Regions from separate parts of the Siccibacter colletis genome, predicted to be linked through region 4. Evidence: predicted binding sites of a transcription regulator. Region 4 holds the regulator's gene; each other region holds the start of a gene.
The links. Region 4 encodes CRP, which controls carbon source genes, mostly activating them, when cyclic AMP is high. Its sites were predicted from a motif close to ATGTGANNNNNNTCACAT; they were not measured.
Positions count from the first base shown of each region.

Region 1 (7,646 bases), 220 kb from region 4:
TATCGCGCAGGATCAGACGATCGTTATCCGCCACCCACAGCGGCGTATCAAACACCAGCTCCGCCAGGGTGTCGGTGAGCAGCGAGACGCGGCCCGTCACGTGGCTTGCCGCGTGATGCACATGCACCGGCTGCCACTGGCTCAGCGGCGCATCCGCGCGGAGTTCAACGATGACCCGCTCCGACGGCGCGTCGGGTTCGCGCGCCAGCAGCCAGTCACCGCGGTGCACCGCTTCTTTCTCTACGTCACCGCTGATGTTCAAAGCGATACGCTGCCCGGCATGCGCATCGGTGGCAGGCTGGTTCTGGGCGTGCAGGCCGCGCACGCGCACCGGCGTAGCGGCTCCCGTTAACCAGAGGGTATCGCCCACGCTCACCGTGCCCGAGAGCGCGGTTCCGGTCACCACCAGCCCGGCGCCCTTCACCGTGAAGGCGCGGTCAATCGCCAGACGAAAACGCTGATGCTCCGGGTGCGGACGCGGGGCGAGCTGCCGCAGATGCTGTTGCAGCTCCGCAATGCCCTGCTGCTGCGCGGCGGCGGTGACAAACAGCGCCACATCATGCCAGCCCTGTGCTTCAAGGGTGTCGAGCACTGCGGCGCGCACCTCTGCGATACGCGCTTCGCTGACGCGATCGGCTTTGGTCAGCGCGACGGTGATGGCTGGCTGTCCCGCCAGGCGCAGGATCGCCAGATGCTCGCGCGTCTGCGCCATCACCCCATCGTCGCAGGCCACCACCAACAGCGCATGGTCGATGCCGCCTACGCCCGCCAGCATATTGGCGAGAAACTTCTCATGGCCCGGTACGTCGATGAAGCCGAGCACGCGTCCGTCGGGCTGCGGCCAGTAGGCATAACCCAGATCGATGGTCATGCCGCGCTTTTTCTCTTCCGGCAGCCGGTCGGCATTCACGCCGGTGAGCGCTTCCAGCAGGGTGGTTTTTCCGTGATCGACGTGTCCGGCAGTGGCAATAATCATTTCAGCAACATCTCCATCAGGCTGGTATCCGCGTCCAGGCATCGGAGATCCAGCCACAGCCGCCCGTCGTACAGTCGGCCAATCACCGGCACTGGCAAGTCACGCAGCGCGCGCGCGAGCGCCTGCAGCTCGCTGCCGCGTCCGTTATGAGGGGTTAAGGTGATGGCGGCAGAGGACAGCCGGTCAACCGGCAGTGAACCGCTGCCGATCTGCGACAGGCACGGTTCCACCGTCACCGCGAAGCGTTCGCCAAAGCGGGCCTGAAAATGGGGGGCGAGACGCGTGGCCTGAGCGTGGATCTCGTCTGCGCTGCGGGTCAGCAGCCGCAGCGTCGGCAGACGTTGCGCCAGTGTTTCCGGGTGGCGGTACAGGCGCAGCGTGGCATCCAGCGCGGCGAGGGTCATTTTATCGGCGCGCAGCGCGCGTTTGAGCGGATGCTGCTGTAGCTTCTCAATCAGCGCCTTTTTGCCAACGATAATTCCCGCCTGCGGCCCGCCCAGCAGCTTATCGCCGGAGAAACTGACCAGGCTGACGCCGGCGCGGATCAGATCGCGCACCACCGGCTCTTTCGGCAGGCCGTACTGGCTGAAATCCACCAGCGAGCCGCTGCCGAGATCGGTAATCACCGGGACGCCGCACGTCTCGCCGAGCTGTGCCAGCTCCGCTTCGTCCACCGCTTTGGTAAAACCTTCAACATGATAATTGCTGGTGTGGACCTTCATCAGCAGCGCGGTCTGATCGCTCAGCGCGCTGCGGTAGTCCTTGAGATGGGTACGGTTGGTAGTGCCCACTTCCACCAGCTGGCATCCGGCCTGGCGCATAACGTCCGGGATGCGGAACGCACCGCCGATCTCCACCAGCTCACCGCGCGAAACCACCACTTCCCGGCCGCTGGAGGTGGCGGCCAGCATCAGCAGCACCGCCGCCGCGTTGTTATTGACGATACAGGCGTCTTCCGCCCCGGTTAGCTCGCACAGCAGCGCCGCCAGCGCCTGGTCGCGATGCCCGCGTCCGGCCCCGTCGAGATCGTACTCCAGCGTCACCGGGTGGCGCATCGCCTGGGTCACTGCTGCGATTGCTTCGTCAGCCTGCTGCGCGCGCCCGAGATTGGTGTGCAGCACCGTCCCGCTCAGGTTGATGACCGCCCGCAGCGCCGGGGCATTCTGCGCGACGAGTTGCGCCTGCGCCTGCCCGGCCCAGTCATTGCACCAGGCTGGCAGCGCCCCGGTGTCCCGAATAGCGTGGCGCGCCGCCTGCTGAAGCTGTTGCAGCACGGTCACTACCTGCGTGTGGCCCCAGGTTTCCAGCAGCGGAGAGAAGCGCGCATCGCGCAGCAGACGATCGGTGGCAGGAAGCTGACTGTAGAGCGAACGGTTTTCGGTTGTCATGAGCGAGGCCTGGCTGAGAATGTGTACACCGCAACACCATTACTGTGCGGGGCGCGGGAGATCCGCGCCGCGGTTAAAAGTGGTGTCGATTGTACAGGCTCATCGCGTCAGGCCCAAGCCGGGTCAGGAAGCAGGAGGTTCAGTACGGGCAAAGCTCTCACGGCTGAACAAGTTCTCTACCAGCTTCACCAGCTGCGGACGATCCACGCACCAGCCGGGCGCGACGCGGCGGAAATTGAGATAGCCAATCGCACAGGCTACCGCGATGGTGGCGATGGTCAGCTCATCGGCTTTCAGCGACCCGTCGGCGACGTGGCCTTCCAGCGCGTCCAGGCTCTGGTTGATTTTCTCACGCTGGCGCAGCAGTTCAGCCTCGGATTGCTGCTCCGCCGGACGCGCCTGCTCGCGGACAGAGGCCAGCGCCGCATCCATCACGCCGTCGGCCAGTGCTTCCAGCTGACGCACTTTCAGCGCCGCTCTGGCATCGCGCGGCAGCAGCGCCGGGGCGATATCGAGCTGCTCCAGATACGCGGCAATAATCGGCGAGTCGAACCAGGTTTCGCCCTCGTCGGTGACCAGCGCCGGGACTTTACCGAGTGGGTTGTACTGCGTGACGCCGTGGTTTTCGCTGTACGGCGATTCGTTTACGAATTCAAAGGTGATGCCTTTTTCCAACAGGATGACCGAGATTTTACGCACGAACGGGCTGGTATAGCTGCCAACGAGTTTCATTGCCTGCTCCTTAATAAGCGAAATGCCAACTGGGGGTAAGTATGGTTCAGGATACGCAAAAAGGCTGACAAAGCGACCCATTGCGCCGCTGCGGTTGCCGGGCGGTGCGTCATCGTTTTGTCACGCCGGACAGCTGTAATTTTCTTTCACCGCGTAACGAAAAGGATGTTGAAGAAGTGAACAGCTTTACTTAAGAAAAATCCTGGAAAATATTTCGTGATCGCCATCACAAATAGTTAACAAAGCGGCCGCGACAAAACGTGATTTGTTTCACATTTAACAGGATGTTACGACGGTTTTTTCGCCATTGTGATCTTTTTACAGGGCGTTTTTGTGACAAAAATCACACTTAATAGCCCCTGTTGCGGACAACCTGCGTGATGCAGATCACACTTTATTCCCCGGTCTGGACACCATAGCGATTCAGTGCCAGATTTCGCGTCACCAGAGCATGGGTCCGGCTACCTCTGCCGCCACGTAAACAATAAAACTCGGGCTACGAGCCTGCGCGTCAACACAATAAGGGGTGTTCTATGTCATCCGATATCAAGATCAAAGTGCAAAGCTTTGGTCGTTTCCTCAGCAATATGGTAATGCCAAACATCGGGGCGTTTATCGCCTGGGGTATTATCACTGCGTTGTTTATTCCAACAGGATGGTGGCCGAGCGAAACGCTGGCCAAGCTCGTCGGTCCGATGATTACCTATCTGCTGCCGCTGCTTATCGGTTATACCGGTGGCCGTCTGGTGGGTGGCGATCGCGGTGGCGTGGTCGGTGCGATTACCACGATGGGCGTAATCGTCGGTGCAGATATGCCGATGTTCCTCGGCGCAATGATTGCCGGTCCGCTGGGCGGCTGGTGCATCAAGAAGTTTGACGCTGCGGTAGACGGTAAAATCAAATCCGGCTTCGAAATGCTGGTGAACAACTTCTCCGCCGGCATCATCGGTATGATCCTGGCGATTCTGGCGTTCCTCGGCATTGGCCCGGCGGTTGAAGTGCTCTCTAAAGCACTGGCGGCTGGCGTTAACTTCATGGTTGTCCATGACATGCTGCCGCTGGCGTCCATCTTTGTTGAACCGGCGAAAATCCTGTTCCTCAACAACGCCATCAACCACGGCATCTTCTCGCCGCTGGGTATTCAGCAGTCCCATGAAATCGGCAAGTCTATCTTCTTCCTGATTGAAGCGAACCCGGGTCCGGGTATGGGCGTTCTGCTGGCGTACATGTTCTTCGGTCGCGGCAGCGCGAAGCAGTCTGCGGGCGGCGCGGCGATCATCCACTTCCTCGGTGGTATTCACGAAATTTACTTCCCGTATGTGCTGATGAATCCGCGTCTGATCATTGCCGTTATCCTCGGCGGTATGACCGGCGTGTTCACCCTGAGCGTGCTGGACGGCGGCCTGGTTTCTCCGGCGTCTCCGGGCTCCATCCTCGCGGTACTGGCGATGACGCCGAAAGGCGCGTACTTCGCTAACATCGTCGCGATTGTTGCCGCGATGGCAGTGTCGTTCGTGGTATCAGCCATCCTGCTGAAAACCAGCAAGGTGAAAGAAGAAGACGACATCGAAGCAGCGACCCGTCGCATGCAGGATATGAAATCCCAGTCTAAAGGCGGCGCGGTAGCGGCCACCGCTGGCGATGCCACTGGCGACCTGAGCCACGTGCGTAAAATCATCGTTGCCTGTGATGCCGGTATGGGTTCCAGCGCAATGGGTGCGGGCGTACTACGTAAGAAAGTGCAGGATGCAGGTCTGAGCCATATCTCCGTCACCAACAGCGCCATCAACAGCCTGCCGGGTGATGTGGATCTGGTGATTACCCACCGTGACCTCACCGAGCGCGCGATGCGCCAGGTGCCGCAGGCGCAGCACATTTCCCTGACCAACTTCCTCGACAGCGGCCTGTACACCAACCTGACCGACCGTCTGGTTGCGGCCCAGCGCCATACCCAGAACGAAGAGAAAGTGCGCACCAGCCTGCAGGACAGCTTTGACGAGAGCAACAGCCACCTGTTCAGACTCGGCGCGGAAAACGTGTTCCTCGGCCGCACCGCGACCCACAAAGAAGACGCGATCCGCTTTGCTGGTGAGCAACTGGTGAAAGGCGGCTACGTGCAGCCAGAATACGTGGAAGCGATGCTGGAGCGCGAGAAGCTGACCCCGACCTATCTGGGTGAGTCCATCGCGGTTCCGCACGGCACCGTGGAAGCCAAAGACCGCGTGCTGAAAACTGGCGTGGTATTCTGCCAGTATCCGGAAGGCGTGCGCTTCGGCGAAGACGAAGACGATATCGCCCGTCTGGTTATCGGTATCGCGGCGCGTAACAACGAGCACATCCAGGTGATCACCAGCCTGACCAACGCGCTGGATGACGACACCGTTATCGAACGTCTGGCTAACACCACCAGCGTGGATGAAGTGCTGGCGCTGCTGGCAGGTAACAAGAGCGCGTAATACGCTCCGGCCTCCTCTCCACGGTGAGGGGGCCGGTATTCAGTTTCATCCCTCTCCTTCGGGAGAGGGCCAGGGTGAGGGAACACCGTACGCTGCCTTCACCCTGGCCCTCTCGGGTAAAAACATTAGTAAGGATATCCACATGAAAGCATTACATTTTGGTGCAGGTAATATTGGACGCGGCTTCATTGGCAAACTGCTGGCGGATGCGGGTCTTGAACTCACGTTCGCCGACGTCAATCAGGTCGTGCTGGACGCCCTGAACGCCCGTCACAGTTATCAGGTACATGTGGTTGGTGAGAATGAGCAGGTGGACACCGTGTCCGGCGTTAATGCCGTGAGCAGCATCGGCGATGAGGTTATCGATCTAATCGCTCAGGTCGATCTCATCACCACCGCGGTCGGTCCGGTGGTACTGGAGCGCATCGCTCCGGCGCTCGCCAAAGGCCTGGCAAAACGTAAAGCGCAGGGCAACGACGCGCCGCTGAACATCATCGCCTGTGAAAACATGGTGCGCGGGACCAGCCAGCTGAAAGGCCACGTCTTCAATGCCCTGAACGATGAAGATAAAGGCTGGGTTGAGAGCCATATCGGCTTCGTTGACTCCGCCGTTGACCGCATCGTGCCGCCGTCTGAATCCGCAACCAACGATCCGCTGGAAGTGACCGTAGAAACCTTCAGCGAGTGGATTGTCGATAAAACCCAGTTCGTGGGCGCGCTGCCGACCATTCCGGGGATGGAACTGACCGACAACCTGATGGCGTTCGTTGAGCGTAAGCTGTTCACCCTCAATACCGGCCACGCTATCACCGCGTATCTCGGCAAGCTGGCGGGCCACCAGACTATCCGCGACGCTATTCTGGACGACGCCATTCGTGCGGTGGTGAAAGGCGCTATGGAAGAGAGTGGCGCGGTGCTGATCAAGCGCTACGGTTTTGAAGCCGATAAGCACGCGGCCTACATTGAGAAAATCCTCGGCCGCTTCGAAAACCCGTATCTGAAAGACGACGTAGAGCGCGTCGGCCGTCAGCCGCTGCGTAAACTCAGCGCCGGCGATCGCCTGATCAAGCCGCTGCTCGGCACCCTCGAATATGACCTTCCGCATCACAACCTGGTACAGGGTATCGCTGCCGCAATGCACTACCGCAGCGAGCAGGACCCGCAGGCCCAGGAGCTGGCGCAGCTTATCGATGAAAAAGGCCCGCAGGCCGCGCTGGCGCAGGTCTCTGGCCTGGACGCCCAGAGTGAAGTGGTGGCGGACGCGGTCAACGCGTATAACAGCCGGGCGTAATCAGTACCGGAAGCGCCCGCCAGCGTGGCGCTTCCGTTTTCAGGTTGTCAGATATGCAGGCAAAATTGGAAGAACCACAGGCCTTCGAAAACCGTGTGCTTGAGCGTCTGAACGCCGGTCAAAGCGTGCGCAGCCTGATCATCGCCGCCGTTGAATTACTCACCGAAGCGGTGAATCTTCTGGTGCTGCAGGTGTTTCGCAAGGACGACTACGCGGTGAAATACGCCGTTGAACCCTTGCTTGACGGCAACGGTCCGCTGGGCGATCTGGCGGTTCGTCTGAAGTTAATTTATGGCCTCGGGGTGCTCAGCCGCCCGGAGTATGAAGATGCCGAGCTGCTGCTGGCCCTGCGCGAAGAGCTGAATCACGACGGCAGCGACTACCGGTTTACCGACGATGAAATCCTCGGGCCGTTTGGCGAGCTGCACTGTGTTGCCGCTCTGCCGTCCGCGCCGCCGTTCGATCCCAGCGACGCCGCTTTATATGCGATGCAGAAACAGCGCTATCAGCAGATCGTGCGCTCAACGATGGTGTTATCCCTCACCGAGCTTATCTCAGGAATCAGCCTGAAAAAGGCGTTTCAGAAGTAGTTTTTCCTCAGGGCGGGGAGCGCATGCTTACCCGCCCTGAGGCGTTCCTGCCATTTCCCCCACCGCGAAAAATCGTGGCACCTGCGTTCCCGCAATCAATAGTGTATCCTTTGGGAGATACACACTTGTAGAGTCAATTTGCTATGAAAGAAGTCGAAAAAGCCGAAATTAAACGCCTGAGCGACCGCCTCGATGCGATTCGCCACCAGCAGG
Region 1 is NZ_CP074352.1:107,007-114,652, reverse strand. Features, by position in the region: gene selB (selenocysteine-specific translation elongation factor) at 1-976, opposite strand, end outside; gene selA (L-seryl-tRNA(Sec) selenium transferase) at 973-2,364, opposite strand; gene KFZ77_RS00575 (glutathione S-transferase) at 2,488-3,096, opposite strand; gene KFZ77_RS00570 (PTS mannitol transporter subunit IICBA) at 3,630-5,552, shown strand; gene mtlD (mannitol-1-phosphate 5-dehydrogenase) at 5,695-6,843, shown strand; gene mtlR (mannitol operon repressor MtlR) at 6,897-7,433, shown strand; gene KFZ77_RS00555 (YibL family ribosome-associated protein) at 7,577-7,646, shown strand, end outside.
Region 1: a site for CRP is predicted at 3,428-3,445, ahead of KFZ77_RS00570 (PTS mannitol transporter subunit IICBA). Genes of this name have one in related genera too.

Region 2 (7,646 bases), 1.9 Mb from region 4:
GAAAGATTCGAAAAGGATCATGCTCGGCACCAGCAGCGAGGCGTAAACCACTACCACTCCCAGCACGTTCGGCACGATGTGACGCACCACGATACTGGCGGTAGAGACGCCGCCCACCTGGGCTGCTTCGATAAACTCTTTACGCTTCAGGCTGAGCGTCTGGCCGCGCACGATACGCGCCATGTCGAGCCATGACACCATGCCGATAGCCACGAAGATCAGCAGGATGTTCTGACCAAAGAAGGTCACCAGCAGGATCACGAAGAACATGAACGGGAAGGAGTTCAGGATCTCCAGCAAACGCATCATCACCGAGTCCACTTTGCCGCCCAGATAGCCGGAGAGCGACCCGTAGAGCGTTCCGAAAATCACTGCCACAAACGCCGCCGCAACGCCGACCATCAGCGAGATACGGCCGCCAATGGCCACTCGCACCAGCAGATCGCGCCCCGAGGAGTCGGTACCAAAGTAGTGCCCGGACTCCATATCCGGCGCGCTGGACATCATGCCCCAGTCGGTATCGTCATAGGTGAACTGCGCCAGCATCGGCGCGAAGGTAACGAACAGGGCTATAAGCGCCAGCACAATCAGGCTCGCGACCGCGGCACGGTTGTGCATAAAGCGGCGACGCGCGTCCTGCCACAGGCTGCGTCCCTCAACTTCCAGCTTCTCGCTGAAATTCTCCAGCGCCTCGCTGTTTTTCTTACTCAACATCATGGGGACTCCAGCCTTAGTAGCGAATTTTCGGGTCGATAACGGCATACAGCACATCGACAATCGCGTTAAATACGATGGTCAGGGCACCTACCAGAATGGTGAGGCTCAGCACCAGGGAATAGTCACGGTTCAGCGCGCCGTTAACGAACAGCTGACCGATACCCGGCAGACCGTAGATGGTCTCGATGACCATCGAGCCGGTGATAATGCCGACAAACGCCGGGCCCATATAAGAGAGCACCGGTAACAGCGCCGGTTTCAGGGCGTGGCGCATGATGATGCGGCGCATCGGCAACCCTTTCGCGCGGGCGGTACGAATAAAGTTAGAGTGCAGCACTTCGATCATCGAGCCGCGGGTAATACGCGCGATGCTGGCGATATAGGCCAGTGAGAGCGCCACCATCGGCAGGATCATGTACTGGATCGCCCCGCCGTTCCAGCCGCCGCCCGGCAGCCACCTCAGCGTGATGGCGAAGATCATCACCAGCAACGGCGCGACCACGAAGCTGGGTATTACCACCCCGGTCATCGCAATCCCCATCACGGTGAAGTCCCATTTGCTGTTCTGGTTTAGCGCGGAGACAACGCCTGCGGTAACGCCAAGCACCACAGCGAGGAAGAACGCGGCGGCACCGAGCTTCGCGGAAACCGGGAAACTGGACGCGACCAGGTCGTTTACCGAATAATCTTTATATTTGAATGACGGTCCAAAATCACCGTGCGCCAGCTGTTTCAGGTAACTGAAGTACTGGGTCATGATCGGATCGTTTAAATGGTATTTGGCTTCGATGTTCGCCATCACTTCCGGCGGCAACGCACGTTCACCGGTGAACGGACTCCCGGGGGCGAGGCGCATCATGAAGAAGGAGATTGTTATAAGAATAAACAGCGTCGGAATCGCTTCCAGACAGCGACGTAAAATAAATTTCAACATTGCCCGTACCTTCTGGCGTGTGTCATATACGCAATATAAAAAGAGCCTGTGCCGTATGGCGTGAGGCTCCGGGACACAGCGGGGTAAAAGTGCTTACCCCGCGTATTGCCATTAATGTTTGATAATATACAAGTTTTTAACCGAGATATTATCCATCGGGTCTTTACCGGTATAACCACCCACCCACGGTTTCACCAGACGGGCGTTGACGTAGTAGTAAACCGGTACGATCGCAGAGTCTTTGTCCAGCTGCTCTTCCGCTTTCTGATACAGCGCGGTGCGCTCCGCTTCATCGGTCACTTTCAGCGTGTCGGAAACCAGCTTGTCGTAGGTTTCGCTCTTATAGTGCGCGGTGTTATTGGAGCTGTCGGACAGCAGCATGTTCAGGAAGGAGGTCGGCTCGTTGTAGTCCGCACACCAGCCGGCACGCGCCACGTCGAAGTTACCCTGATGACGGGTATCCAGGAAGGTTTTCCACTCCTGGTTTTCGAGCTTCACGTTCACGCCGAGGTTTTTCTTCCAGATAGAAGAGACGGCGATCGCCAGTTTCTTGTGCAGATCGGAAGTGTTATACAGCAGATCGAAGGTCAGCGGCTTATCAGCCGTGTAGCCCGCTTCCGCCAGCAGTTTTTTCGCTTCGGCGTTACGCTGTTCCTGGGTCATTTTGAACCAGGCCGGTTCAGTCAGTTTGGCACCGTCGGTGTATGGCGGGGTGAAGCTGTAAGCCGGCAGGTCGCCCTGGTTTTTCACCTTATTAACGATAATGTCACGGTCCAGACCCAGTTTCAGGGCAGCACGCACGCGCGGATCGTTAAATGGCGGCTTCTGGTTGTTAATTTCGTAATAGTAGGTGCACAGATACGGGTCTACGTGCACTTCCTGCGGGATCTCTTTTTTCAGCTTCTGGAACAGTTCAATCGGCATGTTGTTGTAGGTCATGTCGATTTCGCCGCTGCGGTAGCGGTTAACGTCAGTCACTTCAGAAGAGATCGGCAGATAGGTCACCTGGTTGATAACGGTTTTCGCGTTATCCCAGTAATTGGTGTTGCGCTCAAGCACGATACGCTCGTTCACCACCCAGCTTTTCAGCTTGTAGGCGCCGTTAGAAACGAGGTTTGCAGGCTGCGTCCACTTCTCACCGAATTTTTCCACCACGGCTTTAGGCACCGGGGACATGGAAGAGTGCACCAGCAGCTTGTAGAAATAAGGAACTGGCTCGCTCAGGGTGACTTCCAGCGTGTGGTCGTCAATGGCTTTTACGCCGAGTTCGGTAGCAGGTTTTTTACCCGCAATGATGTCATCGATATTCGCGATATGGCCGTACTGCAGATAGCTTTCGTACGGGGACGCGGTGTTTGGATCGGCCAGACGCTGCCAGCTGTAGACGAAGTCCTGGGCCGTTACCGGCTCGCCGTTAGACCATTTCGCATCTTTACGCAGCTGGAACGTCCAGACTTTAAAATCTTTGTTTTCCCATTTTTCAGCCACGCCCGCGCTCGGGTGACCGTCAACATCCGTGACCAGCAGGCCTTCAAACAGGTCGCGGTTGATGTTGGATTCAGGTACGCCTTCGATTTTATGCGGGTCGAGTGACTGAACTTCAGAGCCATTGTTACGAACCAGCGTTTGCTTTTCTGCCAGCTGAACGCCTGCCGGTACGTTAGCAGCCATTGCCACGTTACCCGCCATTAGCGCAGAAAAAACACCCGCTGCAACCAGACTTTTTTTTGTGATGATGGACATTGTGTTGATACTCCACTCATTATAATTACTGGCCTGAGCCAGCCTGTTTTTCCCGTGAGGGTCCTGTACAGCGCAGGAGCGATTCGCGTCTGCCAGGATTTATTGACTGCTGCTATCACCGACTTTATTTTTACTGGCCGCTCATCCGGCGACCTTGACGTCGATTCTTTGACGACCCTCCCCTGTTCTGAAGGTCGTTATCTGATGTATTAACCGCATGTGTTTAATGATTTCGCCGGGAAATCATTTTGCTTTTACGGGCGATTCATAGCGTTTTGTCTGGCCGGAAAGTATCAAAAGCATCTTTCCTGCGCCAATACATTTTGCAAATTTGTTAAGCGTTTCTCTTTTGGCGGGAAATGAGCCGCAACACTGGCGGGACAGACAAACATGAAGCGCTGGCAAATACATTACAAGTCAGAGACTTGTCCGTTTTTAGTGCCAGGCAGGACGACATGATATGCGCTGAGCTTGCTATCCACAAAAATTTAACAACTGGTCGTTTTTTAGCACATTCCTCTGCGGGAAGGTTGAAAGTACTAATATCATCTCAGTAATGTTGCAGCAAGCCCCACAGTCAGATGTTAAGAAAATAACAGACCGATCGCGTTAATTATGAACAGAACCACCATACGCTCATCGCTAACGTCATGAAATAAAATTAGATTATCAGAAATTCGGTTTTGTTATGCTTCAGACAATTTTCAGCAATGGTTATACGTTTTGCTGATAGTAATAAAAAAAGGAGCCATCAGGCTCCCGCTTTCATATGAAATGGCTCTAACTCACCAGACCGGGAAATATCGATTTGATTCCGGTCACAATAAACTCGATGCCCAGCGCCATCAACAGCAGGCCCATGATACGCGTAATAACGTTGATACCCGTCTGGCCGAGCCAGCGCACCAGCCAGGGCGCCATGCGGAATACGCCCCAGCAGCAGAGCGCGAACAGGGCAATGGCAATGGAAAACCCGAGCAGATGCGCCCAGCTGTGGTAGCGCGTGCCCCAGACAATCGTGGAGCTGATGGCACCCGGGCCAGCCATTAAAGGAAGCGCCAGGGGAACCACCCCGATGCTTTCGCGAATTGCGGTTTCTGATTTTTCCTGCTTGTTTTGCTTATCTTCCCCGAGTTTTCCGCTAATCATTGACATGGCGATGGTCACAACCAGTATCCCACCAGCAATGCGAAACGAGTCGATGGAAATGCCAAAGATCTGCAGGATCGCATCGCCTAAAAACAGCGAGGTCCAGAGAATAATTGCCACCGAGACGTTGGCCGTCAGGTTAGTTTTATTTCTCGCAGGAGGCGTCTGATAACTGGTCATACTGATAAACACCGGAATAATGCCTACCGGGTTAACCAGTGCGAAAAGGCCAATAAAGAATTTAAAATACACTGCAAAATCGAACAGCGAATGTGTCACGGGATAGCTCCGCAAATAAATAATGCACAGGCCGGCGTAATGTAATGTAAAAACCCCACTGACGCCATGCCATTTACCAGCACGGACTTCTGACAAAATCTAATCGTGCGGAATATTCCCCGCGTGTTAGATAATTGTTGTGTTTATGATAGTTTTAATTTTGCGCATTGTGACCACCTCTTTAATCAATTGAAACAAATTAACAAACTTCGGTGCTGAATGGTGTCAGCATCGATCTAAATTGATTTAGATCACAAAATGACTACTCAGATATGAGTAGAGTTGTGTTGCCGCCAGGGAGTAACCGCAGGCTCGGGTTGATGTTCAGGCAAGGCTCTTTTAGTAAATCAGCGGAATACATGCGCAAATTGTCATTTTTAACGTGCAATGTCGCTCACACGCCGGCTGTTTCATGGTGACTATACTGTCCGACTGAACGGCTGATTTACTAAAAGAGTTTAACATTATCAGGAGAGCATTATGGCTGTTACTAATGTCGCTGAACTTAACGCACTTGTAGAGCGTGTAAAAAAAGCCCAGCGTGAATATGCCAACTTCACCCAAGAACAGGTTGATAAAATCTTCCGCGCCGCCGCTCTGGCTGCCGCAGATGCTCGTATCCCTCTCGCTAAAATGGCCGTTGCCGAATCTGGCATGGGTATCGTCGAAGACAAAGTGATTAAAAACCACTTCGCCTCTGAATATATCTACAACGCCTATAAAGATGAGAAAACCTGTGGTGTGTTATCTGAAGATGACACCTTCGGCACTATCACCATCGCTGAACCAATCGGTATTATCTGCGGTATCGTTCCGACCACTAACCCAACGTCCACCGCCATCTTCAAATCACTGATTAGCCTGAAAACCCGCAACGCTATTATTTTCTCGCCGCATCCGCGTGCAAAAGATGCTACCAACAAAGCCGCTGATATCGTGCTGCAGGCAGCTATCGCCGCTGGTGCGCCGAAAGATCTGATCGGCTGGATCGATCAGCCTTCGGTTGAACTGTCTAACGCTCTGATGCATCACCCGGACATCAACCTCATCCTTGCCACTGGTGGCCCGGGCATGGTGAAAGCGGCCTATAGCTCCGGTAAACCCGCCATCGGTGTGGGCGCAGGTAACACCCCGGTCGTTATCGATGAAACCGCTGATATTAAGCGTGCTGTGGCGTCTATCCTGATGTCCAAAACCTTTGATAACGGTGTGATCTGTGCTTCTGAACAGTCAGTTATCGTGGTTGACTCCGTCTACGACGCCGTTCGCGAACGCTTCGCCAGCCATGGCGGCTATCTGCTGCAGGGTCATGAGCTGAAAGCGGTTCAGGATATCATCCTGAAAAATGGTGCGCTCAATGCCGGTATCGTAGGGCAGCCTGCGGCGAAAATTGCTGAGCTGGCCGGTTTCACCGTGCCATCCACCACCAAAATTCTCATTGGCGAAGTTAAACTGGTGGATGAGAGCGAGCCGTTTGCACACGAAAAACTCTCCCCTACTCTCGCTATGTATCGCGCCAAAGACTTTGACGATGCGGTAGAAAAAGCGGAGAAACTGGTGGCAATGGGCGGTATCGGCCACACATCCTGCCTCTACACTGACCAGGACAACCAGCCGGAGCGCGTCGCTTACTTTGGTCAGATGATGAAAACCGCGCGTATTCTCATCAATACGCCGGCGTCTCAGGGCGGTATCGGTGACCTGTATAACTTCAAGCTTGCGCCTTCTCTGACTCTGGGTTGTGGTTCATGGGGTGGTAACTCCATCTCTGAAAACGTTGGTCCGAAGCACTTGATCAACAAGAAAACCGTTGCTAAGCGAGCTGAGAACATGTTGTGGCATAAACTTCCGAAATCAATCTACTTCCGCCGCGGCTCGCTGCCGATTGCGCTGGATGAAGTGATTACTGATGGTCACAAACGCGCCATCGTCGTCACTGACCGCTTCCTGTTTAACAACGGCTATGCAGACCAGATTACCTCTGTGCTGAAAGCCGCTGGCGTCGAAACAGAAGTGTTCTTCGAAGTCGAAGCTGACCCAACCCTGAGCGTGGTGCGCAAAGGTGCCGAGCTGATGAACGCCTTTAAACCGGACGTGATCATCGCGCTGGGCGGTGGCTCCCCGATGGACGCCGCGAAAATCATGTGGGTCATGTACGAGCATCCGGAAACCCATTTCGAAGAGCTGGCGCTGCGCTTTATGGATATCCGTAAACGTATCTACAAGTTCCCGAAAATGGGCGTGAAAGCGAAAATGATCGCCGTTACCACCACCTCCGGTACCGGTTCAGAAGTCACCCCGTTTGCCGTGGTGACCGACGATGCAACCGGGCAAAAATATCCGCTGGCAGACTATGCGCTGACTCCGGATATGGCGGTAGTTGACGCAAATCTGGTGATGGACATGCCGAAATCGCTGTGCGCCTTCGGTGGTCTTGATGCAGTTACTCACGCTCTGGAAGCTTACGTATCGGTACTGGCCTCTGAATTCTCTGACGGTCAGGCTCTGCAGGCACTGAAACTGCTGAAAGAGAATCTGCCGGCGTCTTACCATGAAGGGTCTAAAAACCCGGTGGCGCGTGAGCGTGTTCACAGTGCAGCGACTATCGCCGGTATCGCGTTTGCTAACGCCTTCCTCGGTGTGTGTCACTCAATGGCGCATAAACTTGGCTCCCAGTTCCACATTCCTCACGGTCTGGCGAATGCCCTGCTTATCTCCAACGTGATTCGCTACAACGCTAACGATAACCCGACCAAACAGACTGCATTCAGCCAGTATGACCGTCCGCAGGCACGTCGTCGCTACGCTGAAATCGCAGACCACC
Region 2 is NZ_CP074352.1:2,232,909-2,240,554, forward strand. Features, by position in the region: gene oppC (oligopeptide ABC transporter permease OppC) at 1-717, opposite strand, end outside; gene oppB (oligopeptide ABC transporter permease OppB) at 731-1,651, opposite strand; gene oppA (oligopeptide ABC transporter substrate-binding protein OppA) at 1,763-3,394, opposite strand; gene KFZ77_RS10845 (YchE family NAAT transporter) at 4,175-4,822, opposite strand; gene adhE (bifunctional acetaldehyde-CoA/alcohol dehydrogenase) at 5,303-7,646, shown strand, end outside.
Region 2: a site for CRP is predicted at 5,062-5,079, ahead of KFZ77_RS10845 (YchE family NAAT transporter). Genes of this name have one in related genera too.

Region 3 (7,646 bases), 1.0 Mb from region 4:
GCTTCAACGTCGTCACCAACGCTCAGAACCAGAGTAGCGTCTTCTACGCGGTCACGAGAAGCTTCAGAAGCGCGCAGGTAACCTTCAACGCCGTCTGCTAATTCAACTGTAGCACCTTTAGCGTCAACTGCAGTTACTTTACCAGTAACGATGGCGCCTTTCTTGTTCAGTGCAACGTAGTTGTTGAACGGATCTTCCGCCAGCTGCTTAACACCCAGGGAGATACGCTCACGCTCTGCGTCAACCTGCAGTACAACGGCAGCGATTTCGTCGCCTTTTTTGTACTCACGAACGGCTTCTTCGCCAGCAACGTTCCAGGAGATGTCAGACAAGTGAACCAGACCGTCGATGCCACCGTCCAGGCCGATGAAGATACCGAAGTCAGTGATTGACTTGATTTTACCTTCAACGCGATCGCCTTTGTTGTGGGTTTCAGCAAACAGCTGCCACGGGTTGGATTTGCACTGCTTCAGACCCAGAGAGATACGACGACGTTCTTCGTCGATGTCCAGAACCATAACTTCCACTACGTCACCAACGTTAACAACTTTGGATGGGTGGATGTTTTTGTTGGTCCAGTCCATTTCGGAAACGTGTACCAGGCCTTCAACGCCTTCTTCGATTTCAACGAAGCAGCCGTAGTCAGTCAGGTTGGTTACACGACCGGTCAGTTTGGTACCTTCCGGATAACGCTTAGCGATAGCTACCCACGGATCTTCGCCCAGCTGTTTCAGGCCGAGGGACACACGGGTACGCTCGCGGTCGAACTTCAGCACTTTAACAGTGATTTCGTCGCCCACGTTCACGATTTCGCTCGGATGCTTAACGCGTTTCCAGGCCATATCAGTGATGTGCAGCAGACCGTCAACGCCGCCCAGATCAACGAATGCACCGTAGTCAGTGAGGTTCTTAACGATACCTTTAACTTCCATGCCTTCCTGCAGGTTTTCGAGCAGCTGATCGCGCTCAGCGCTGTTCTCAGACTCGATAACCGCACGACGGGAAACCACAACGTTGTTACGTTTCTGGTCAAGCTTGATCACTTTGAATTCAAGCTCTTTGCCTTCGAGGTGCAGGGTGTCGCGAACCGGACGCACGTCAACCAGGGAACCTGGCAGGAACGCACGAATACCGTTCAGCTCAACAGTGAAGCCACCTTTAACTTTGCCGTTGATAACACCGGTAACAGTTTCAGCGTCTTCGTAAGCTTTTTCCAGCGTGATCCAAGCTTCATGACGTTTAGCTTTCTCACGGGACAGCAGGGTTTCACCGAAGCCGTCTTCCACTGCATCCAGGGCAACGTCAACTTCGTCACCAACCTGAATTTCCAGTTCGCCGGCTGCGTTCTTGAACTGCTCTGCAGGGATTGCAGATTCAGATTTCAGACCCGCATCAACCAGAACAACGTCTTTGTCGATAGAGACAACGACGCCACGAACGATGGAACCCGGGCGGGTTTCGATTTCTTTCAGGGACTCTTCAAAGAGTTGAGCAAAAGATTCAGTCATATTGATAATCTTCAGGATTCTTCAATTTAACGTCCACCTGGCTTCACTGCCGGATGGGGTTGTTTAACATGCCCACTCACACTCCATTGCAGTGGGTACTTCAGAATGTGGTCGCGTTATGCGAGTGCCAGTTTCTCTCTGGCATATTCCAGCGCCTTTTCAATCACTTGCTCGATACTCAGACTGGTTGAGTCCAGTACCAGCGCGTCGGCTGCCGGCACTAATGGCGCTACGGGACGGTTGCGATCGCGGTCGTCACGCTCTTTTATCTCGGCCAAAAGGCGTTCAAAGTTAACACTAAAGCCCTTCTCCTGCAACTGTAGCATGCGGCGATGCGCGCGCTCTTCCGAAGAGGCGTCGAGAAAAATTTTTACCGGCGCGTCAGGGAACACCACGGTACCCATATCGCGACCGTCAGCGATAAGACCCGGCGCATCACGGAATGCGCGCTGGCGGCGTAACAGGGCTTCTCGCACGCGTGGAAACGCCGCGACCTGCGAGGCGGCGTTAGCAACGTCCTGAGTGCGGATTTCCGCGCTGACGTCTTCACCTTCGAGAATAACTTCGAGATTGCCGTTAGTTGATACAAAGCGCACATCAAGATGGGCAGCCAGCGGAACCAGCGCTTCTTCGGAGGTCACATCCACATGGTGATGCAACGCCGCCAGCGCCAGTACGCGATAGATAGCGCCGGAGTCCAGCAGGTGCCACTGCAGGGATTCCGCCATGGCTTTACACAGCGTTCCTTTGCCTGCACCGCTTGGGCCATCAATGGTGATTACCGGGGCTAATGCCGTCATCTTCTTCTCCTTTATTATCAGGCGTACCTGAACGTGAACGCCGCGCATTATACGCCGCAACGCCACAGACTGTTATCTTTACCGCGAAATATAGACGGGAATAGCAGCGAGTGCAGAAGAATTGGCCAGGAAAGCGGGGCCGACTTTCGTAAGCCCCTGTAAGGTATCAGGCTGGACGGCTGATGCGGGCCAGCTGTTCGAAGTAATCCGGGAAGGTTTTGGCGGTGCACTTCGGATCGAGAATGGTGACCGGGGTATCGGATAGCGCCACCAGCGAGAAACACATGGCCATACGGTGATCGTTATAGGTGTCGATCTCGGCAACATTCAGCGTGGCCGGCGGCGTGACGCGGATGTAGTCATGCCCCTCTTCCACTTCGGCCCCCACTTTGCGCAGCTCGGTGGCCATAGCGAACAGACGGTCGGTCTCTTTTACGCGCCAGTTATAGATGTTGCGCAGCGTGGTCGTGCCGTTGGCGAACAGCGCGGTGGTGGCGATAGTCATCGCCGCATCAGGGATATGGTTCATATCCATATCGATACCGTTCAGTGCGCCGCGGGTGCAGGCAATATAATCATCACCCCAGGTGATGGTTGCGCCCATCTTTTCCAGCACGTCAGCAAAACGAATATCGCCCTGCACGCTGTTGCGACCAATACCAGTCACCTTTACGGTGCCGCCTTTAATGGCTGCTGCAGCAAGGAAATAGGAGGCTGACGACGCGTCCCCTTCCACCAGGTAGTGGCCCGGTGACTGGTACTGCTGGCCGCCGCGCACCACGAAACGCTGATAATTCTGGTTTTCGACCTCAACCCCGAAGGTCTTCATCAGATGCAGCGTGATGTCGATATAGGGTTTCGACACCAGTTCGCCCTTGATGGCGATATGGGTATCTTTTTCCGCCAGCGGTGCGGTCATCAGCAGCGCCGTGAGGAACTGGCTGGAGACGCTGCCGTCGACCTCCACGTCACCGCCGGTAAAGCCTCCGCGCAGCCGCAGCGGCGGATAGTTTTCCTGCTCCAGATAGTCGATCTGCGCGCCGCCCTGACGCAGCGCGTCAGCCAGATGCCCAATCGGGCGCTCTTTCATGCGCGGCTCGCCGGTGAGCACGATATCGTTATGGCCGAGGCACAGCGCGGCGGCAAGCGGACGCATCGCGGTACCCGCGTTACCAAGGAACAGCTCCAGGCTGCCCTGCGCCTGCAGCGGGCCGCCAACGCCGGTCAGTTCACAGCGGGTGCGATCTTCAGACAGGGTATAGCGCACGCCTAACGCGCTGAGTGCGGTAAGCATATGACGCACGTCATCGCTGTCGAGCAGGTTCGTCAGCACCGTGGTGCCGTGGGCCAGTGCCGCCAGCAGCAGCGCGCGGTTAGATACGCTTTTTGAACCGGGAAGATTGATGGTGCCGTCGACCAGCGCGATGGGGTGTAACGTCAGGGATTCCTGCATGAAAAATGTCTCAACTCAACAAAATAACAACCCCGCAGCCGGGCCGCGGGGAGAGAAAAAAGAAAGGGTTTCTTAACCGTGACGGCGTTCGAACTCTTTCATAAAGTCAGTCAGCACCTGCACGCCGGCCAGCGGCATTGCATTGTAGATTGAAGCGCGCATCCCACCGACCACGCGGTGGCCTTTGAGCGCGTGCAAACCCGCCGCAAAAGATTCCTCAAGGAACAGCTTATCGAGGTTGCTGTCCGCCAGCTGGAACGGCACGTTCATCCGCGAGCGGTTAGCCGGGGCCACGTCGTTGCGGTAGAAATCGCTGGTATCAATCACGCCATACAGCAGGTCAGCTTTTTGCTGGTTAATGCGGTTCATCGCTTCCACGCCGCCCTGCGCTTTCAGCCACTTAAACACCAGCCCTGACAGGTACCAGGCGAATGTTGGCGGGGTGTTGAACATCGAATCGTTTTCGCTCAGCACGCTGTAATCAAGAACTGACGGACAGGCAGTATGTGCCTTGCCGAGCAGGTCGTCGCGCACGATCACCAGCGTCAGACCGGCCGGGCCGATATTCTTCTGCGCGCCGGCGTAAATGACGCCGAAACGGCTGATATCAAGCGGGCCGGAAAGAATGGTGGAGGAGAAGTCAGCCGCAACAATGGCGTCGCCAAAATCCGGGGTTTCGTCGATAGCGATACCATCGATGGTTTCGTTCGGGCAGTAGTGAACGTAGGCGGCGTTATCAGAGAGCTGCCACTCGCGCATCGGTTTCAGCGCTCGCAGGCCATCTACCGTCACTTTGGCGTCAATTACGTTCGGCTGGCAATATTTTTTGGCTTCTTTAACTGCGCTCGCCGCCCAGTAGCCGCCGTCAACGTAATCGGCAGTCGTACGATCGCCAAGCAGGTTCAGGGGCAACGCCGAGAACTGGCCGCGTCCGCCACCGTGGCAGAACAGCACCTTATAGTTGGATGGGATCTGCAGCAGGTCGCGGAAATCTTTTTCCGCCTCTTCGGCAACGTGGATAAACTCTTTGCTACGGTGACTGATTTCCATCACCGAGGTGCCGAGCCCCTGCCAGTTGACTAACTCTTCCTGAGCCTGACGGAGCACATCCGTCGGTAACATTGCCGGACCAGAACTGAAATTGTAGACCTGAGTCATTTCCCCTCACCACGCTTGAAGCAATAAGTTTTTTCTGTGGCTATCGGTTTTATCATTGCCTGGCAGAGCAAGCAACGGGTAATCCTGCCCGGCGCGAAAATGTGCGTAAAATCACACAACAGATTGTTCCGGCTACGCTGCGCCGGGGGCGTTAAATACGCTGTCAGGTGATGCGCTTCGCCACGCTTGCTTTCACCCACACGTGGTTTCCGCAGCGCGGACAAGGCTCTTTCGCCCCTGCGCGTAGCATCAGCACTTCGCTACAGCGGATGCAGGCGTAGTGACCATCCACCGGCGCGACCCGGAAACGCTCATTGCAGTACTCAGGCAGAATCGACAGCCCGGGTCGCACTTCGTCGTCAGGGTAATAGTAAACGCTTATCTGTCCGCTTGTTTCCAGAATGGCCAGCCGCACCTGCCCGAGATGCTCTACCCCGCAGCCGCGCATCTCCATGAAGAACTCAAATTCGGTAAGATTTTCCGCGTTAAGCTTGTCCCAGGCCAGTTCACCCTCTTCGACGATAATGACGGGTTTACCCTCAAAGAAATTTTCCATGCGCTCGCTGTGGGTCATCAACCAGATCACTAACCGGTAGAGCAAGGCCAGGGTCATAAATACGACAAACACCGGGATCATCGGCACGTCGTCATAAAACGCCACGTCCCCCGCCGCCGAGCCGAGCGTCAGAATGATCAGCACCTCAAACAGCGACATCTGACGCACGCTGCGCCGACCGGTCAGTTTCAGAAACGCGAAAACGAGGATGAAGGTATACAGACTGCGGGTTGCCACTTCCCATAAAAAGTCCGGCGGCGCCTTGTCGAAGGCCATGCGCTGGAGGTCGAACGTTTTCATATTTTTAGCTGCCATTACAGTAGGTTATTCAGCTTAATAATAGCCTGAAGATTTATTTTCGCCTGTACGGCCGGGAGGATAGCGCCTGTCAGCTAAAACCCGTATCATTGCGCACTTTGCGTACGACTAAAGTGAAACCCTCATGAATCAAACTTTCATCCCTGGCAAAGATGCCGCCCTGGAAGACTCCATAGCTCGCTTTCAGCAACAGCTGAGCGATCTCGGTTTCAACATTGAAGAGGCGTCCTGGCTGAACCCGGTGCCGAACGTCTGGTCGGTTCATATTCGCGATAAAGAGTGCGCCTTGTGCTTTACCAATGGTAAAGGCGCAACCAAAAAAGCGGCGCTGGCTTCAGCGCTGGGCGAATACTTTGAGCGTCTTTCCACTAACTATTTCTTTGCTGATTTCTGGCTGGGCGACGCCATCGCCAATGGCCCGTTCGTGCACTACCCGAACGAGAAATGGTTCCCGCTGACCGAGGATGATTCACTGCCCGAGGGGATCCTCGACGCCCGTCTGCGTGCGTTTTACGATCCGGAGAACGAGCTGGCTGCCAGCATGCTGATCGACCTGCAGTCCGGAAATGAAGAGCGTGGCATCTGCGCCCTGCCCTTCACCCGTCAGTCTGACGAGCAGACCGTCTATATTCCGATGAACATCGTCGGTAATCTCTACGTCTCTAACGGCATGTCGGCGGGCAACACCCGCAATGAAGCGCGCGTGCAGGGGTTATCTGAAGTATTCGAACGCCACATCAAAAACCGCATTATCGCGGAAAGCATCAGCCTGCCGGAAATTCCGCAGGAGGTGCTGGCGCGCTATCCGGGCGTGGTAGAAGCCATTGCGAAGCTCGAAGCGGAAGGCTTCCCGATTTTTGCCTACGACGGCTCGCTGGGCGGCAAATACCCGGTGATCTGCGTGGTGCTGTTCAATCCGGCAAACGGCACCTGTTTCGCTTCTTTCGGTGCTCACCCGGACTTCGGCGTGGCGCTTGAGCGTACCGTTACCGAACTGCTGCAGGGCCGCGGTCTGAAAGACCTCGACGTCTTCACTCCGCCCACCTTCGATGACGAAGAAGTGGCTGAGCACGCCAACCTGGAAACCCACTTTATCGACTCCAGCGGTCTTATCTCCTGGGATCTGTTTAAGCAGGACGCCGACTATACGTTCGTGGACTGGAGCTTTGCCGGCACCACCGAACAAGAGTTCGCGACCCTGATGGCGATCTTCAAAAGTGAAGATAAAGAAGTCTATATCGCCGACTATCAGCATCTGGACGTGTACGCCTGCCGTATCATCGTTCCGGGCATGTCTGATATCTATCCGGCGGAAGATCTGTGGCTGGCAAACAACAGTATGGGTGCGCACCTGCGCGAAACGCTGCTTTCTCTGCCGGGAAGCGAGTGGGAAAAAGAGGACTACCTCAATCTCATTGCCCAGCTGGATGAAGAAGGCCATGACGACTTTACCCGCGTGCGCGAGCTGCTGGGCATTGCTACCGGAAAAGACAACGGCTGGTTTACCCTGCGCATCGGCGAGCTGAAAGCGATGCTGGCGCTGGCGGGCGGCGACCTCGATCAGGCGCTGATCTGGACTGAGTGGACCATGGAGTTCAACGCCTCGCTGTTCAGCCCGGCGCGTGCCAACTACTATCGCTGCCTCCAGACGCTGCTGTTGCTGGCGATGGAAGATGAGCGCGATCCGCTGCAGTACCATCACGCGTTTGTACGCATGTACGGTGCTGACGCGGTCGAAGCGGCAAGCGCGGCCATCAGCGGTGAAGAGCCGTTCTATGGCCTGCAGCCAGCCGACGGCTCGCTGGAAGCCTTCCCGGCGCATCAGGCACTGTTGGCGGCCTACGAAAAATTAC
Region 3 is NZ_CP074352.1:1,376,281-1,383,926, reverse strand. Features, by position in the region: gene rpsA (30S ribosomal protein S1) at 1-1,508, opposite strand, end outside; gene cmk ((d)CMP kinase) at 1,625-2,308, opposite strand; gene aroA (3-phosphoshikimate 1-carboxyvinyltransferase) at 2,475-3,761, opposite strand; gene serC (3-phosphoserine/phosphohydroxythreonine transaminase) at 3,834-4,919, opposite strand; gene KFZ77_RS06590 (DUF421 domain-containing protein) at 5,083-5,775, opposite strand; gene ycaO (30S ribosomal protein S12 methylthiotransferase accessory factor YcaO) at 5,918-7,646, shown strand, end outside.
Region 3: a site for CRP is predicted at 5,019-5,036, ahead of serC (3-phosphoserine/phosphohydroxythreonine transaminase). Genes of this name have one in related genera too.

Region 4 (7,646 bases):
GGAAAGCATCCTCAGCGAGCAGGGCCACCAGCTGCTGGCGAACTTCCTGAATCGCTGATCTTTTCGTTGCCATCGTATGATTTTTTATGCATATTTTGTGATTATGTTTTCATAATCGCGTTCGCGTAAAAATGATGGAGTTTCCATGGCAACTGAGCAAGCGGCAATCACCCGGGCAACATTCGATGAAGTCATCCTGCCGATTTATGCACCTGCCGAGTTTATCCCGGTTAAAGGCAAGGGAAGCCGCGTCTGGGATCAGCAGGGCAAGGAGTATATCGACTTTGCGGGCGGTATTGCCGTAACGGCGCTCGGACACTGCCATCCTGCGCTGGTTGAGGCGCTGAAAACGCAGGGTGAAACGCTCTGGCACACCAGTAACGTCTTCACCAACGAGCCGGCGCTGCGCCTGGCGCGCAACATCATTGATGCCACCTTTGCCGAACGCGTGCTGTTTATGAACTCCGGCACTGAAGCCAACGAAACGGCCTTTAAGCTCGCGCGTTACTACGCTTCCACCCGCCACAGCCCGTACAAAAGCAAGATCATCGCTTTCCATAACGCCTTCCACGGGCGCTCGCTGTTCACGGTTTCGGTCGGCGGGCAGCCGAAATACTCCGACGGCTTTGGGCCAAAACCGGCTGACATCATCCATGTGCCGTTCAACGATCTGCACGCGGTGAAGGCGGTGATGGATGATCACACCTGCGCCATTGTGGTGGAGCCGATTCAGGGTGAGGGCGGAGTGACCGCCGCAACGCCGGAATTCTTACAGGGGCTGCGCGATCTCTGCGACCAGCATCAGGCGCTGCTGGTGTTTGACGAAGTGCAGTGCGGCATGGGGCGCAGCGGCACGCTGTTCGCCTATCAGCACTATGGCGTGACGCCGGATATTCTGACCAGCGCCAAAGCGCTCGGCGGCGGCTTCCCGGTCAGCGCAGTGCTGACGACGCAGGAGATCGCCAGCGCTTTCCACGTTGGTTCGCACGGTTCCACCTACGGTGGCAACCCGCTGGCCTGCGCGGTGGCGGGCGCGGCATTCGATATCATTAATACTCCTGAAGTGCTGGACGGCGTGCTTGCCCGTCGCCAGCAGTTCGTTGCGCACCTGCAGCAGATTAATCAGCAGTACGACGTGTTCAGCGATATTCGTGGCATGGGTCTGCTTATTGGCGCGGAGCTGCAACCGCAGTACGCCGGGCGTGCGCGTGACCTGCTGTATGCCGCTGCCAGTGAAGGCGTGATGGTGCTGAATGCCGGGCCGAACGTGATGCGTTTTGCCCCATCGCTGGTGGTGGAAGAAGATGAGATCGACCATGGGATGGCGCGCTTCGCCGCGGCGGTAGGTAAGGTGGTTAACGGCTGATCAGCTTTCGCCGCGCAGCCGTCGCTTCAACCAGATCCCATGCTGAGGCCGCTGGCGCCAGGCCACGGACGAAATGGTATGCATGGTGCTCAGGTGGCTGAGAATGCGCTGCAGGTGCTGCTCCATGGTGGTGAGCGGGCCTGAGGGCAACGACTCTGGCGGTTCGATAATGGTTACGTCGTTGCTCGCTGACGGCGCGTCATACTCCAGCCGCTGCTGGCAGCGCTGAATGGCAATCTCACAGGATTGCAGATAGCGTTCGGCCAGCTGCGGCGTCAGCATGTTGTGTTCCCGGGCCAGCGTTGTGATGGCGTTGATGTGCTCGACCACGAACTGACTGTGGGTCACCCACAGCTTCATGTCCGCCAGATAGTGCGTGTTGAAGCCCGGCTCCTGCATCGCCTGGTTAAGGGAGTTATACACCGCGTTGTGCGCCTGGTTCACGCGCATACGCTGCCACGCCAGCGGTGTCGCCCCGGGGTTATCACTGAGGATCAGGCGTAGCGCGTCCTGATCCGCCTCCAGCGCATCGTGCGCATTCTGCCGCAGCAGACCGGTCTGCCACTGCGGCCACAGCCATACCATCCCGCCAAAGGCAATCAGACAGCCAATCAAGGTATCGACTAAGCGCGGCAGGATAAACTGCTCAGCGTTCAGGGTAATCAGCTGCAGGGTGTACACCGCCGTGACGGTAAAGCCTATCGTCGCCCAGCCGTAGCTTTTGCGGATGATCAGATAGCTCACCAGCGTAATCGCCAGCATCGCCAGCAGGGCGAATCCTTCCGGGAAGTGGAAATGCAGCGCCACGCCGGCAATCAGCAGCCCCGCCATGGTGCCGCCAGCACGGTGGAAGATCCGCACCCGCGTGGCGCCGTAGCCGTTCTGGGTAACGAACATAATGGTCATCAGGATCCAGTACGGTTTCGGCAGATGAAACGCGTTGCCCACCAGGCTGGCGATGCTCAGCATCACGGCGATACGCGCGGCGTTGCGCAGGGCCGCAGATTTAAAAGAGAGGTAACTTTTTAACGCCGGGAACAGCGGCAGGCGGCGCTGCCGGTCCTCCATCATGTCGCGCACGTACAGAGGGCGCTGGGTGCGCAGCACGCGGGCGATGCGGCTGAAGTGATAATCAAAAAATTGCCCGACCGGGTTATCGGGATGCTGACGGGCGATCTTTTCCAGCGCTTCGCTCTGCTTATCCATCGAAAAACGCGTCGGATAGCGGTGATAGAGAATATCGTCGGCAAGCGTGCGCAGCCGGCCGGCGACAGTTTGCGCTGTCCAGCGAATGACTTTTTCGGCGTGGGTCTGCTTCACCAGCTTTTGTACCTCTTCCGGCTGGTGCAGGCTGACCGAGATATGCTCCTGCAGGTCGAGCGCAATCTGGAACGCGCGCAGCAGGCGCCGGTAATCATTCTGGCGGTTGGCGGCCAGCATGTGCAGCTGCTGATAACACTGGCTGATGAGATCCACCACCTTCTGCTGATGTGCCAGCAATGGCGGTAGCGCGGTATCCGGGTCGGTATGCCGGGTAAGCATGCTGTATTTCGCTTCACAGTAGCTCGCCAGTTCGCGATAGAGCAGACTGAGTGTCTCCCGCAGCGGCTGTTCACGCCACAGCCAGAACCAGAACCAGTTGAACGCGCCGTACCACAGCGTGCCGAGGGTGTAGATGAGCATTGGTTGCCAGACCGGCATGTTGCCGGCGAGGCTTAGGGTAAAGATCGCGGCGATAAGCGAGGCCGGGAGCAGGCGCGCATGCAGGCTGCTGATCTCCGCCGTCACGCCAAGCACCAGCGCCATGACGCTCAGAATAATCGGCAGAGGAAGTTGCTGATAAAGCAGAAGCTGGACTGCGAGACTACTGAGGGCAAACAGCGAGCCGCCGATAAACAGGCGTTTGAAGAAGCGTTTATGAGGTGTATCCAGCCCGGCAATATTGCAGCAGGCAGGCACCAGCGAGAAGAGCAAGCCCTGTTGCAGATGGCCCAGTATCAGGCCCACCGCCACGGGAATACAGAGCACCAGCGTTTGTCGGAGTGCGTAGTTAACTTCGGGGTGGTAAATCAGCCTGCGCCACATAGCCAACGAGCAGAGACAACAACGGCGTGCTACTCGCGTAACACGCCGTTGCGAAGCGGCTTAACGGGTTCCGTAAACCACGATGGTTTTACCGTGTGCGGAGATCAGGTTCTGATCTTCCAGCATTTTCAGAATACGGCCTACGGTTTCGCGGGAGCAGCCCACGATCTGGCCAATTTCCTGACGGGTAATTTTGATCTGCATTCCGTCCGGGTGGGTCATCGCGTCAGGCTGCTTTGCAAGGTTCAGCAGGGTCTGGGCGATACGGCCGGTTACGTCGAGGAAGGCGAGGTTGCCCACTTTCTCGGAGGTGACCTGCAAGCGACGCGCCATCTGCGAGGAGAGGCGCATCAGGATGTCCGGGTTCACCTGGATCAGCTGACGGAATTTTTTATAGGAGATCTCAGCGACTTCACAGGCGGTTTTCGCGCGAACCCAGGCGCTACGCTCCTGGCCCTCTTCAAACAGGCCAAGCTCGCCAATAAAGTCACCCTGATTCAGATAGGACAGGATCATCTCCTTGCCTTCTTCATCTTTGATCAGCACTGCCACTGAGCCTTTAACGATGTAGTACAACGTTTCCGCTTTTTCACCCTGGTGAATCAGCGTGCTCTTAGATGGGTACTTATGAATGTGGCAATGAGACAAGAACCATTCAAGAGTCGGGTCTGTTTGCGGTTTGCCAAGCACCATGCGCTGTTATCCTCTGTTATAAACTGGCTCCAGAGTCCGGGTTATGCCCCTGCTCTGGGGTTGCTGTCATATATTCCCGCATCCCGGGAAGTGGCGCTCGTCAGATTTCGTCGCCTTTAATGAGTAAAATCCGCCGCATACATGCATAACATCAATGTTACATGATTACAGCCAGACTGTTTTAGCATAGCTTTTCATGAGTGTCTTGTATTGTCTCGTTTCAGCTTGACGCAGGTCGCCTTTCGTTGCCTGTTTTGCGGGCGACGAGTAATCTGTCGTCAAATCAGCAAGTCAGGAGAAGGCAAATGCAGGCACGTGTTAAATGGGTGGAAGGCCTGACCTTCCTGGGTGAATCTGCCTCCGGGCATCAGGTGCTGATGGACGGCAACTCCGGCGATAAAGCGCCAAGCCCGATGGAGATGGTACTGATGGCCGCAGGTGGTTGTAGCGCGATTGACGTAGTGTCGATTCTGCAGAAGGGGCGTCACGACGTGACCAACTGCGAGGTGAAGCTTACCTCCGAACGCCGGGAAGAGGCGCCGCGCCTGTTCACGCACATTAATCTGCACTTTATCGTTACCGGTAAAGCGCTCAAAGACGCGGCGGTAGAGCGGGCGGTGTCGCTCTCGGCAGAGAAATACTGCTCGGTGGCGTTGATGCTGGAGAAAGCGGTGAACATCACCCACTCGTATGAGGTGATTGAAGCCTGACGGCAGGGCGGCGCTGACAGGCTTCATGCAGTCAGCGCCGCACCGTTATTCGATTTTTTTCCCTTCCATCAACCGCTGCACCAGCGGCATCATAATCAGCTCCATCGCCAGCCCCATCTTGCCGCCCGGCACCACTAACGTATTCATGTGAGAAATAAATGAACCCTGCAGCATGGCCAGCAGCCAGGGGTAATCGATGCCCTCCAGATTGCGGAAGTGGATCACCACCAGACTCTCGTCCAGCGACGGGATAGTTTTCGCTGCGAATGGGTTGGAGGTATCCACCGTCGGCACGCGCTGGAAGTTGATATGGGTGCGCGAGAACTGCGGGGTGATGAAGTTGATGTAATCCTCCATCGAACGCACCACGGAGTCCATTACCGCCTCGCGCGAGTGACCGCGCTCGCTGGTATCACGCACCAGCTTCTGGATCCATTCAAGGTTAACGATGGGCACCACGCCCACCAGCAGATCAACATGCTGCGCCACGTCGTGCTGCGGCGTGACCACACCGCCGTGCAGCCCTTCGTAGAACAGCACGTCCGTTGGCTCCGGGAGCGGCTGCCACGGCGTGAAGGTGCCGGGAACCTGATTCCACGGCACTGCTTCATCGTAAGTATGAAGGTATTTACGCGACTGGCCGCTGCCGCTGCGCCCGTATTCGCTGAATGTCTCTTCCAGCAGGCCGAAGTCGTTAGCTTCCGGGCCGAAGTAGCTGATGTGGCGACCGAGATCGCGCGCTTTGCGGATCGCCATGTCCATTTCAGGCCGGGTGTAGCGATGGAAGCTGTCGCCCTCGATTTCGGCGGCGTGCAGATTGAGCTGGGTGAAAATCTTACGGAAGGCGAGGCTGGTGGTGGTGGTACCGGCTCCGCTGGAGCCGGTCACGGCAATAATCGGGTGCCTGGCTGACATAGGAAACTACTCCCTTGATGGGTACGCGACGTCACTGCACAGGCGGGAACAGGTTCTGAACGTCGTCAGCCGTGGAACTGACCGCGCGGCATAATGTTAATGGTTTCATGCAGTTCAGACCAGACCAGTACCGCTTCGCCCGTTTGCAGTTGACGTTTTACGTCCGAGACTTTTTGTTCGAGGCTGCGTTCATGTTCACCATAATCGGTGCCTTCGCGCAACACAAAAGATTCGAGCAGGTTATCGAGCGTGTCGGGATCGAGTTCTTTCCAGGGAATAATCATCGCACATCCAGATAGTGAGTCAGCCAGTCAGGCACACGCTGTTCAAGCCACATCTGCGGGCGGCGCAGCGTACCGCTTACGAAACCCACATGCCCGCCATGGTCGGTCAACTGGTATTCAATCGACGGCGGCAGCAGCGTCGGGTCGGGTATCACGTGATGATCCATAAAGGGATCATCTTTAGCATGGATGATAAGCATCGGTTTTGCGACATTGGGCAGCATCGGCATGGCGCTGCACTGGCGGTAGTAGTCCAGCGCGTCTGCAAAACCGTGGATTTTCGAGGTGATAAGATCGTCGAAGTCGCGCAAGCCGCGGATCTGCTTCAGCTGCTTGATACTGACCGGTAACGTGCCGGGATAGGCGTGCAGCTTGCGCGCCGCGTTGGCTTTCAGCAGGTTGAGCAGATAACGCTGGTAGAAACGACTGAAGCCTTTTTCCATGTGGTAGCAGCACTGCTCCAGCAGCAGCGGGGCGGAAACCACGACGCCAGCATCAAGCAGACAGTCGCTGCCCTGTTTCGCCATCAGGCAGGCCAGCATGTTGCCGCCGAGTGAATAACCCACCGCGGCGGTAGGCACATCGCCCCAGGTGGATTTCAGCCACGACAGAAAATAGCTGCCGTCTTCGGTTTCCCCGGAGTGATAGATCCGCTTCATGCGGTTCGGCTCACCGCTGCAGCCGCGAAAATGCATCACTACGCCCAGCCAGCCGCGTTTCTTCGCCGCTTCGATCATGCCGTGCGCGTAGGGGCTGTGCAGGCTGCCCTCGAGGCCATGAAAGACCACCAGCCGGGGTTTGTGCGCCGCACCCGCCGGATCTTCGCTCCACGCGAGATCGACAAAGTCACCGTCCGGCATGTCGAGCCGCTGCCAGTGCGGAGTAAACTTCACGCGACGGCGCAGCACGCGCGGCAGCATGGTTTGCAGATGCGGATTGCGCGCCCCCGGCATGGGAACAAAGTGCTGTGAGTCGGGGCGATGCGCTTCCAGCCCGGCGTGGGTGATCTCGGTCATGATGCTCATTTGAATAGTAAGTCTGATCAGGATTATATCGTGACCGGGGGTTAAAGTTGATGACTTTATCCCTTTCGATAAAGGGCGTGAATGCCAAAGCGAGGAGAAACGCGGGCGGTTAAGAGAGGGCCGCATGCTGGCGTGACGGCCACAGAGGAGGAGCGCGCCGACGACGATAGCGCCGGCGCGGCGCATCATGGCTGGTTCAGCATCTGCTCCAGCGACTCCTGCGCGTCAAGCCATGCCATTTCACACGCTTCGAGACCGGCTTTGGTTTTCGCCTGCAGCTGCAGCGCCTCGTTCATTTCGGCTTTGCGGCCCGGATCGTACAGCCCGCTGTCGCTTAGCTTCTCCTCAACGCCAGCAAGGGTCGCGTTAAGCTTCTCCATCTCTTTTTCGAGACGGGCGATCTCTTTGCGGATTGGCTGGGTCAGGGTGCGCAGCTCCGCCTCGCGGCGCTTCTGATCTTTACGCGCTTGCGCCGAGTTGGCGTTATCTTTGGCGGCCTCGTCGCCCTGGCTCTCCTGCTTCTGCACATCGCTCAGCCACTGCTGGTAATCTTCCAGGTCGCCGTCAA
Region 4 is NZ_CP074352.1:326,792-334,437, forward strand. Features, by position in the region: gene pabA (aminodeoxychorismate synthase component 2) at 1-58, shown strand, start outside; gene argD (bifunctional acetylornithine/succinyldiaminopimelate transaminase) at 146-1,366, shown strand; gene KFZ77_RS01540 (YccS/YhfK family putative transporter) at 1,367-3,451, opposite strand; gene crp (cAMP-activated global transcriptional regulator CRP) at 3,512-4,144, opposite strand; gene KFZ77_RS01550 (OsmC family protein) at 4,450-4,854, shown strand; gene KFZ77_RS01555 (phosphoribulokinase) at 4,900-5,769, opposite strand; gene KFZ77_RS01560 (YheU family protein) at 5,835-6,053, opposite strand; gene KFZ77_RS01565 (hydrolase) at 6,050-7,069, opposite strand; gene KFZ77_RS01570 (ABC transporter ATP-binding protein) at 7,264-7,646, opposite strand, start outside.